DNA from 2 places in the Leptotrichia sp. genome. Region 2 is predicted to be linked to the other one. Evidence: riboswitches for the same ligand, from Rfam matches in the RefSeq annotation. Region 2 holds a riboswitch; the other holds the start of a gene.
The links. Region 2 has a riboswitch for thiamine pyrophosphate ahead of thiD (bifunctional hydroxymethylpyrimidine kinase/phosphomethylpyrimidine kinase). Riboswitches for the same ligand answer to the same signal wherever they lie in the genome.
Positions count from the first base shown of each region.

Region 1: it holds a riboswitch for thiamine pyrophosphate, as region 2 does, so the genes downstream of both, tpx (thiol peroxidase) here and thiD (bifunctional hydroxymethylpyrimidine kinase/phosphomethylpyrimidine kinase) in region 2, are expected to answer to the same signal.

Region 1 covers NZ_DBHIXN010000005.1:40,040-44,469, forward strand. Annotated here, with positions in the region: gene ACO409_RS01935 (ABC transporter permease) at 1-335, opposite strand, end outside; gene ACO409_RS01940 (thiamine-binding protein) at 307-618, opposite strand; TPP riboswitch at 766-856, opposite strand; gene ACO409_RS01945 (hypothetical protein) at 868-1,431, opposite strand; gene tpx (thiol peroxidase) at 1,494-2,135, opposite strand; TPP riboswitch at 2,561-2,651, opposite strand; gene ACO409_RS01955 (EexN family lipoprotein) at 2,656-3,294, opposite strand; gene tpx (thiol peroxidase) at 3,356-3,997, opposite strand; gene ACO409_RS01965 (nicotinate phosphoribosyltransferase) at 4,074-4,430, opposite strand, start outside.
Region 2 covers NZ_DBHIXN010000015.1:6,269-10,698, reverse strand. Annotated here, with positions in the region: gene ACO409_RS04445 (DUF4125 family protein) at 1-133, opposite strand, end outside; gene ACO409_RS04440 (DUF4037 domain-containing protein) at 304-1,257, opposite strand; gene ACO409_RS04435 (tetratricopeptide repeat protein) at 1,279-2,109, opposite strand; TPP riboswitch at 2,306-2,411, shown strand; gene thiD (bifunctional hydroxymethylpyrimidine kinase/phosphomethylpyrimidine kinase) at 2,468-3,301, shown strand; gene thiE (thiamine phosphate synthase) at 3,311-3,916, shown strand; gene thiC (phosphomethylpyrimidine synthase ThiC) at 3,952-4,430, shown strand, end outside.

The sequences.
Region 1 (4,430 bases), on a different contig from region 2:
AGCGGTGCAATAGCAACCGTCGGAATTGTCTGCGTAATCACCAAAACAGGATAAATCATTTTATATGCATATTCAAACCTATCCATAACAACCGCCACAACAAATCCTAGAACTATTCCCAGTCCAAGTCCCAAAAACGCTTCAATAAGTGTAATTTTTGTATGTTCCATAAGTAACGGAAAATCCGAAACAAACGCTTTTACAACTTCAAATGGCGACGGCAACATAAATTTTGGAATAATATTCACCATTGACAAAATTTGCCAAATTATCAGCAATACAGCAATAATAATACTTGGTGCAATTTTATCTGTTATATTTTGAAATTTTTTCATCAATCTTTAAAATATCTCCTTTCGGTTTATAATTTATTTTTACATATGACATTACACCTTCAGCCCCCGCCTTCACAGCCACAACCTGACATTCCTTAACAATCTCCATAAGTTCGTCAAAATCTCCTTCTATCGTCGTTTCAAATGGAGCAACATTCATTTTTAACCCTTTGCTTTTAATAAATTCAATAACTTCATCAACAACTCTTACAATTTCTTCATTTCCTACAACATTTGGCAATACCTGAATTGCAATACTTGCATTAATTTTTTTTTTTTCCATAATCCATCATCCCTTTCCTTAAAACTGTTTTTTTATTTAAAATTTCTTTGTATAAAAAAATCCCCTTATCACAAGGAGATTCTATATTTCTATAAATTTTCTAAAATAATTTAAAAAGATATACAAAATAACTTTAAAATTATTTCTTATTTTATATAAAATACTCCCTCCGACAGCATTATCTGTACAGGTTACATGGGTTTAATTCTCAGCAAAAATTGCTCCCCAGTATTTTTCATTATTTCTATTTTATTTTATTTTAGCTAAGTCTGGATACACATCCTTTAAGAAAATCATATACTCTTTTTCATAATTGATAATGTACCATTTATTTCCATCCTCAAATGCCATTGTTTTTCCTTCGCCATTTATTTTTTGTCCATTATAAATTATTGTAACTTTGGTTGGTATGATTGCATAATTTCTTCCTGTTTCAGTTTTCCCTACTTTAACATTTTCAAAATCAGAGGTATTTTCAATTATTTTCATATTATCTGTTAGTTTATTCATCGTTTTTATAGTTACATTTTTAAGTTCATTTACAGACATAGATCCCTTTTTAGCCAAGTATGTTAAAAATTTTTCTGGCATTTCATCAAAACTTGCTTTATAATTTCCTGCAACCAAATCTTTTGAAATTTTATTTAGCCGTATTTTAATCTCAGGTTTTACTCTTTCCCAAGCTTCCTGTGCTGTTTCTCCTTTTTTACTATTTTGAACAGTTGTATTCAAGTTTTGATTTCTATTTTTATTTGCAGGAGCAGCAAATGTAACAGCTGAAACAACTAACAATAATAAAATAATTTTTTTCATTTTTACCTCCAGAAGATTCATTTTTATTAATTATACCTCATATTTTTATATTTTCAAAATTTTTACTTTTTTAACAGATTATTTTCCAAGAATTTCAATGCTTTCTCAACATCAGCTTCTTTTCCTTCTTCAGAAACATATTCAATATATTTTACAGTATTATTTTCATCAAGAATCATAAGTGCCCTTGTTAAAAGACCTTTTTCCTTTATGAAAAATCCATTTTGAATACCAAATTGATGATATTTAAAGTCAGAAACTGCTTTTAATCCATTAATTTCATTGGCAGTACAAAATCTTTCCTGTGCAAACGGAGTGTCAACCGTTATTGAGTAAAATTTTACATTTGGATAAGTTTTTGCGGCTTCATTCAAATGTTTTGTCTGTAGTGAACAAACTTTTGTATCAAGCGACGGTGCTGTATAAATTACTTTTATATTTTTATCTTCAAATATATTTTTTTCATCCAGCTTTGAATTTATAACCAAAGGCACTTCCTTTATTTTATCTCCAACTTTCAATTCTTTTCCGACAATTGTTACTGGAACTTTTCCCATTGTGATTTTTAAATTGTTATCAGCTTTCAAGCTGTCTAAATATTGCGTATATTCTGCATTTTGTCCAGTTTTATTTTCTGTTTTTACTTTGTTTCCACAAGCGACTGCCAATATTGCAACCGCTCCTAATAATAATATTTTTTTCATTTATTTCCTTCTTTCGTAATCCTATATTATTTCCCATTTGAATAGCAGATTAATCATTAGATATGTTCGATAACCTAAGTTTTTTTATCTATACAAGGGGTCAAGACCCCTTGCTTCAAGATATTTATTTTATTAAATTCTAAGTTTGTATAGTTATCGAACAGGTCTAATATTTATTTCATAATTATTTAACTAATTACTATGTTCTTTCTTTTTTATTTTTGTAGGATTGCTCATTTCCGTAAATCCTACAACCTATGGCTAGTTTACGACATTTTTTTGTACTAGCCTTCATTTAAAAAAGTACTAATATAGCAAAATTAATTTAAAACAAAAAAATCTCCTTATCAAAAGGAGATCCTATATTTTTATAAACTATTTAAAATAATTTTAGTATTATTTTACTTTAGTTAGTATGATTTTTTTATTTTATATAAAATACTTCCTCCGACAGTATTATCTGTATCAGGTTATATGGGTTTAATTCTCAGCAAATCTGCTCCCCAGTATTTTTTATTTATTATTGTTCTATGTTTACATCTGCAAGATCTGAATATAATTCTTTTAAGATAATTTTAGTTTTATCATCGATATTTACTAAATACCATTTTCCTTTATCATCAAATGCTAAAGTCTTTTGATTTAATTCCATTTCTTTACCTTGCGTTAAAATTCTACTCTTTGTCGGTATAATAGCATAATTTCTTCCAGCACTTGTCTGTCCTGTCTTTACATTTTTCAAATCATAATCAAATTTTAAAAATTTTATATGCTGTGAAAGTTGCTTAAATAGCTGTAATGTTACTTCTTTAGCCTTTTGCGGTGTTGTTGAAAGATGTTTTGCTTCCCATTCCCATAGTTTTTCGGGTGTGCTTTCCATACTTGAGCTAACATTTCCTGCCATCATGTCTTTTGACATTTTTTCAACTTTTGTAGAAACTTCAGGTTTTACTTTGTTCCACCATTCCTGTGCCAGCTCATTCTGTGCCTGTTCCACGTTTTTACAAATTTTCTCATCTTTTTTTTCTTTACATTTTATGATAGTCTCTTTTAAAAGCTTATCATTTTTTTTCAAATTTCCTATGCTGTATTTATCTCCACAGGCAGTGAAAATCACTGTAGAAATTGCAAATAAAAATAATAGTTTTATTTTTTTCATTTTTCCTCCAAAAAATTTATTTTCAATTAATTATACCTCATTTTTTCAAATTTTCAAAGTTTTATTTTTTTATCAAATTATTTTTTAAAAATTTTAATGCTTTGTCAATATTTGCCTCTTTCCCTTCTTCAGGTACATATTCAATATATTTTACATTATTATTTTCATCTACTATAATCAATGCTCTTGTCAACAGTCCTTTTTCCTTTACAAAAAATCCATTCTGAATACCAAATTGATGATATTTAAAGTCAGAAACTGCCTTTAATCCGTTAATTTCATTGGCTGTACAGAATCTTTCCTGTGCAAACGGAGTGTCAACTGTTATTGAGTAAAATTTTACATTTGGATAAGTTTTTGCGGCTTCATTCAAATGTTTTGTCTGTAGTGAACAAACTTTTGTATCAAGCGACGGTGCTGTATAAATTACTTTTATATTTTTATCTTCAAATATATTTTTTTCATCCAGCTTTGAATTTATAACCAAAGGCACTTCCTTTATTTTATCTCCAACTTTCAATTCTTTTCCGACAATTGTTACTGGAACTTTTCCCATTGTGATTTTTAAATTGTTATCAGCTTTCAAGCTGTCTAAATATTGCGTATATTCTGCATTTTGTCCAGTTTTATTTTCTGTTTTTACTTTGTTTCCACAAGCGACTGCCAATATTGCAACCGCTCCTAATAATAATATTTTTTTCATTTATTTCCTTCTTTCGTAATCCTATATTATTTCCCATTTGAATAGCAGATTAATCATTATTTTTTATTATTTACTTTTACTTTGATACTTCTCTTATCAAAGTTGGCTTATATAATAAATCTTCATTTCCTCTTACTTTTTCAAAAGTATATGTTTTCAAAATTTTCCCATTTTCAAAAACACATTCCATCACAGAATCTTTATGATATTGATTTTCAGGCAAATCTGAAATATTTACTGTTTCAAATTCTCCATTTTTATTTTTTATCAAGTCAAGCCGTCCTTTTTTACTCACTTTTCCTTTATCGGTAATAGGATTTTTGTAAACATCCCTAACTTCATCACCGATTTTTATACAGCTGCATTTCATAGCAAATTTATGGGTATCCCTGTTAATGCTAGATTTTTCATTTCCTTGCAAAAGTGATCCTCC
Region 2 (4,430 bases):
TAATTTCAAATTCCTGTGGATTATCTTGACATTCTGCTCTTCCTTCTGTATGATGCACATTTTGAAAAAATTCCCATTCTCTTTTTAAAATTTGTCTAATAAAACTTTCTTTTTTACTAACTTCTATTTCCATTTTTGATTCTCCTATTTTTAAATCCATAATTATTTTATAAAATAATAGATATATGTTCGATAAACTAAGTTTTTTTTCTCTACAAGGGGTCAAGCCCCCTTGCTTTAGGATATTTTATTTATTAAATCCTAAGTTTGTATAGTTATTGAATAAATCTAATATTTTTTACATTAATCCATCGCAGGATTCCAGTTTCTTAACTTTTCGTCTTCTATTTTATTTTGCACAAAAGGCCCATAATCCTGTAAAAAATCGCTTGTTAATTGTCGTGGAACAATATTTTGATATTTCAATTCTAAAATTACATTAGCACTTATTTCTTCAATAATTTGAAATTTTCGGTTTACTGCACCAACTGGCAATTTTACTAATTCTTCAATTAGAAAATACGTTTTTTCTCCTAAAATTTTCAAATTTTTCAAGGCTTTTGGCATCCATTTATAAAACAGCTTATACTTTTTATTTAATAAAAAAATTATATGAATTGCCTCGTTTATAAACTCAGTTTCCGCTAGCCTTGCCGCCACAATCTCATTTCTTCTCATACACCGCAAATAGTTATACTGCCCAGATTGTGCCATTTTCATACATCTTGTGGCTATTTTATTAAGCCGTATATCTTCTGGAAAATATTTTTCCAAATCACTTCTAATTTTTGTAAATTTTCCCAAATTATCTAAAAAAACTTCGCCATTAACCGCCGTTGCAAGCAATTCTTCTGGAATCAATCTCCAATCATACAAATTTTCAGGTGCCTTCACATCCCCCAAAAACTTAAAAAACCAGTCATCCATATTCAGAACTCCACGTCGTCCATCTCCAAATTCACTCACATTCAATGCCCTAAATCCCAAGAATTCCTTAGGTAGCTCATTAAGCCTTTTTTGCAAATTCAGCCCATATTTCCCATAATCCTCCGAAGTTAGCCAAATACAGCAAGACGGTCCAAAATCATGATCCTGCGAAATCTCATCATCAAATCCAAAACATTCTGAACCTTCTCCCGCAAGTCCAGCCGCCATTTTTTCAAAAACTTCTGGAAACTCACTTTTTATAACTGGCAGATAAATTTCTTCAAAATATTTCCTTGAAAGTTCCAGTCCTTTTATTTTATTTGAATCCATTTTTTCTCCTTCTAAAAAAATCTAAACCATTTTTTCTTTTACAATTTCAATATTTTCCAAAATATTTTTATAATTATTACTTTCCTTTCCAAATGTTTTTTCACAGATTTTGGCACTTTCCTCGAATAATTCCAATGCCTTTTCGTATTCATTCTCTTCAAAATAAAAAGTTGCCATATTATTTAAGACTGCCGCATATAAATTGTGAGATTTTCCAACTTCCTTTTCAATTAATTTTAATGATTTTTGTAAATATTCTTCAGCTTTTTCAATATTTTTCACTTTCAAATAAGGCTGTACAAGATTACTCAATGTAATCGCATACTGAATTGGATTTTCCCCAACTTTTTCCAATACTTTCAGACTTCTTTCCTGTAATTCAATCGCCTCTTCAAATCTTCCAAGCTCCTGATAAAAAAGAGCCAAATTATTACATACGCTTGCATAGACATAATCATTTTGAAGATTATTAGCTTCATAAATTTTCATCGTATTAAGATAAATATCTTCTGTTTTATCATATTTTTTCATAAATCTGTAAACTTCCGCCAAGTTTAGGCTGCAAGTCGCATATGGAATACTGTCTTTTCCATACTTTTTCTCAATAAATCCTCGTGCTTTCAGCAAAGCATTTTTGGCTGTGTCAAATTCCCCAACATATTTAAGAGTTCCCCCAACTTCGTTCAAAATTTTAATATTCTCGTCACTTTCTTCTCCAAAAACATCTTCCGTAAGTTCTGCTAATTCCTTTAAAACTTTAACTTCCTCCACAACATTTCCCTGCTGCATAAGTTCTTTTCTCAAATTTGTCAATTCATTTATTCTAATTTTTTTTTCAAATTCGTTTAACATTTTAGATTTCTCCCTTTCACCAATTCTTTTTTATTTGAATATATTTCATTTTTAAATTTATTACTTAATAAAATTTTACCATACAAAATTATATTCTGCAACAATATAAAAAATAATTTTTTGAATCTATTGTATAAAAATTAAATATGTGCTATTATATTAAGTGTGAATAAAATATAATAAAATTAAATAATAAAACTAGTTACAAGGGAGTCAATAAATTGACTGAGAAAAGGATGTGAGCCTTGACCTTTTGACCTGATTTGGATAATGCCAACGTAGGAAGTAAGAAAGTTTATTTTAGATTACAAAGTATATACAAATTAGGTATATACTTTTTTTGTATTTGGAGGAAAATATGAAAAATGTATTGTCAATAGCAGGTTCAGATTGCAGTGCAGGAGCGGGAATACAAGCTGACTTGAAAACTTTTTCCGCAAATGAAGTTTACGGAATGACAGTTATTACAAGTTTAACTGCACAGAACCCGCAGAAAGTAAAGATGATAGAAAATGTCTCAATAGAGATGTTAAAAAGTCAGATAGAAGCAATATTAGATACTATAAAAGTTTCTGCCATAAAAATTGGAATGATAAATACTAAAGAAAACGGGAAAATAATATATGAATCTTTATTGAAATATAAAGCAGAAAATATAGTTCTTGATCCTGTGATGATTGCGACAAGCGGAAATTCTTTAATAAAAGATGAAACAAAAGACTTTTTAGTAAATAAATTATTTAAATTGGCAGATATAATTACACCTAATTTAGATGAAGCAAAAGAAATAGTAAAAATAATTTTAAAGAATGAAAATATAGAAAATATAGATAGTATAGAAAAAATGAAAACTTATGGAAAGATAATTGCAGATTTTACTAAAAAATGGGTTCTTGTTAAAGGTGGACATCTTTCAAATAGTGCAGTGGATATTCTTATGAATAGAGAAGAAATATATATTTTAGAAGGAGAAAAAATTTCTAGTAACAATACTCATGGAACAGGTTGTAGCTTATCTTCAGCTATTGCCTCTAATTTAGCTAAGGGCTATTCTATGCTGGACTCAGTTAAGAAAGCTAAGAATTTTGTCTTATGTTCAATAAGAAATTCAGTAGATTTTGGAGAAATAGCTGGGACAGTAAATCAAATGGGCGAAATATATAAAAATATTGATATAGAAAAACTTTATTAAGGGGAATATATGGACTTAAAAGACTGTAAAATTTATTTAGTAACCGATGAAAAAGCCTGTCTTGGAAAAGATTTTTATAAATGTATAGAAGAAAGTATCAAAGGTGGAGTAAAAATAGTTCAGTTAAGAGAAAAAAACAGCTCTACAAAAGACTTTTATGAAAAGGCATTAAAAGTAAAAGAAATCTGCAAAAATTATGGAGCATTATTTATTATAAATGACAGATTGGACATAGCACAGGCTGTCAAGGCAGATGGAGTTCATTTAGGACAGACTGATATGCCAATAGAAAAGGCAAGAAAGATTTTAAAAAATAAATTTTTAATTGGAGCAACAGCAAGAAATGCAAAAGAGGCTAAAAAAGCAGAATTATCAGGAGCAGACTACATTGGAAGCGGAGCTATTTTTGGAACAAATACAAAAGGCAATGCAAAAAAATTAGAAATGGAAGATTTAAAAAAGATAGTAAATAGTGTAAAAATACCAGTTTTTGCAATAGGTGGAATAAATATTAATAATGCATGTATGTTAAAAAATATTGGACTGCAGGGAATATGTGCAGTTTCAGGGATATTATCAGAAAAAGATTGTAAAAAAACAGTAAATATTATGTAAAAAAATTTTATTTAATACAAGGAGATGATATTATTATGTATAAAACACAGATGGAAGCTGCTAAAAAAGGTATTTTAACAAAGGAGATGAAAATTATTGCAGAAAGTGAATCTATGGATGAAAAAATTTTAATGGAAAGAGTGGCAAAAGGTGAAATTGCTATTCCTGCAAATAAAAATCATAGCTCTCTTTTAGCAAAAAGAGTTGGAACAGGCTTATCTACAAAAATAAATGTAAATTTAGGAATATCAAAGGATTGTCCTAATATAAATAGAGAATTGGAAAAAGTAAAAGTTGCCATAGATATGAAAGCAGATGCAATAATGGATTTAAGCTCGTTTGGTAAAACAGAAAAATTTAGAAAAAAATTAATCGCTATGTCTACTGCAATGATTGGAACAGTTCCTGTTTACGATGCAATTGGCTTTTATGATAAGGAATTAAAGGATATAAAGGCAGAAGAATTTTTAGATGTGGTAAGAAAACATGCAGAAGATGGAGTGGACTTTGTTAC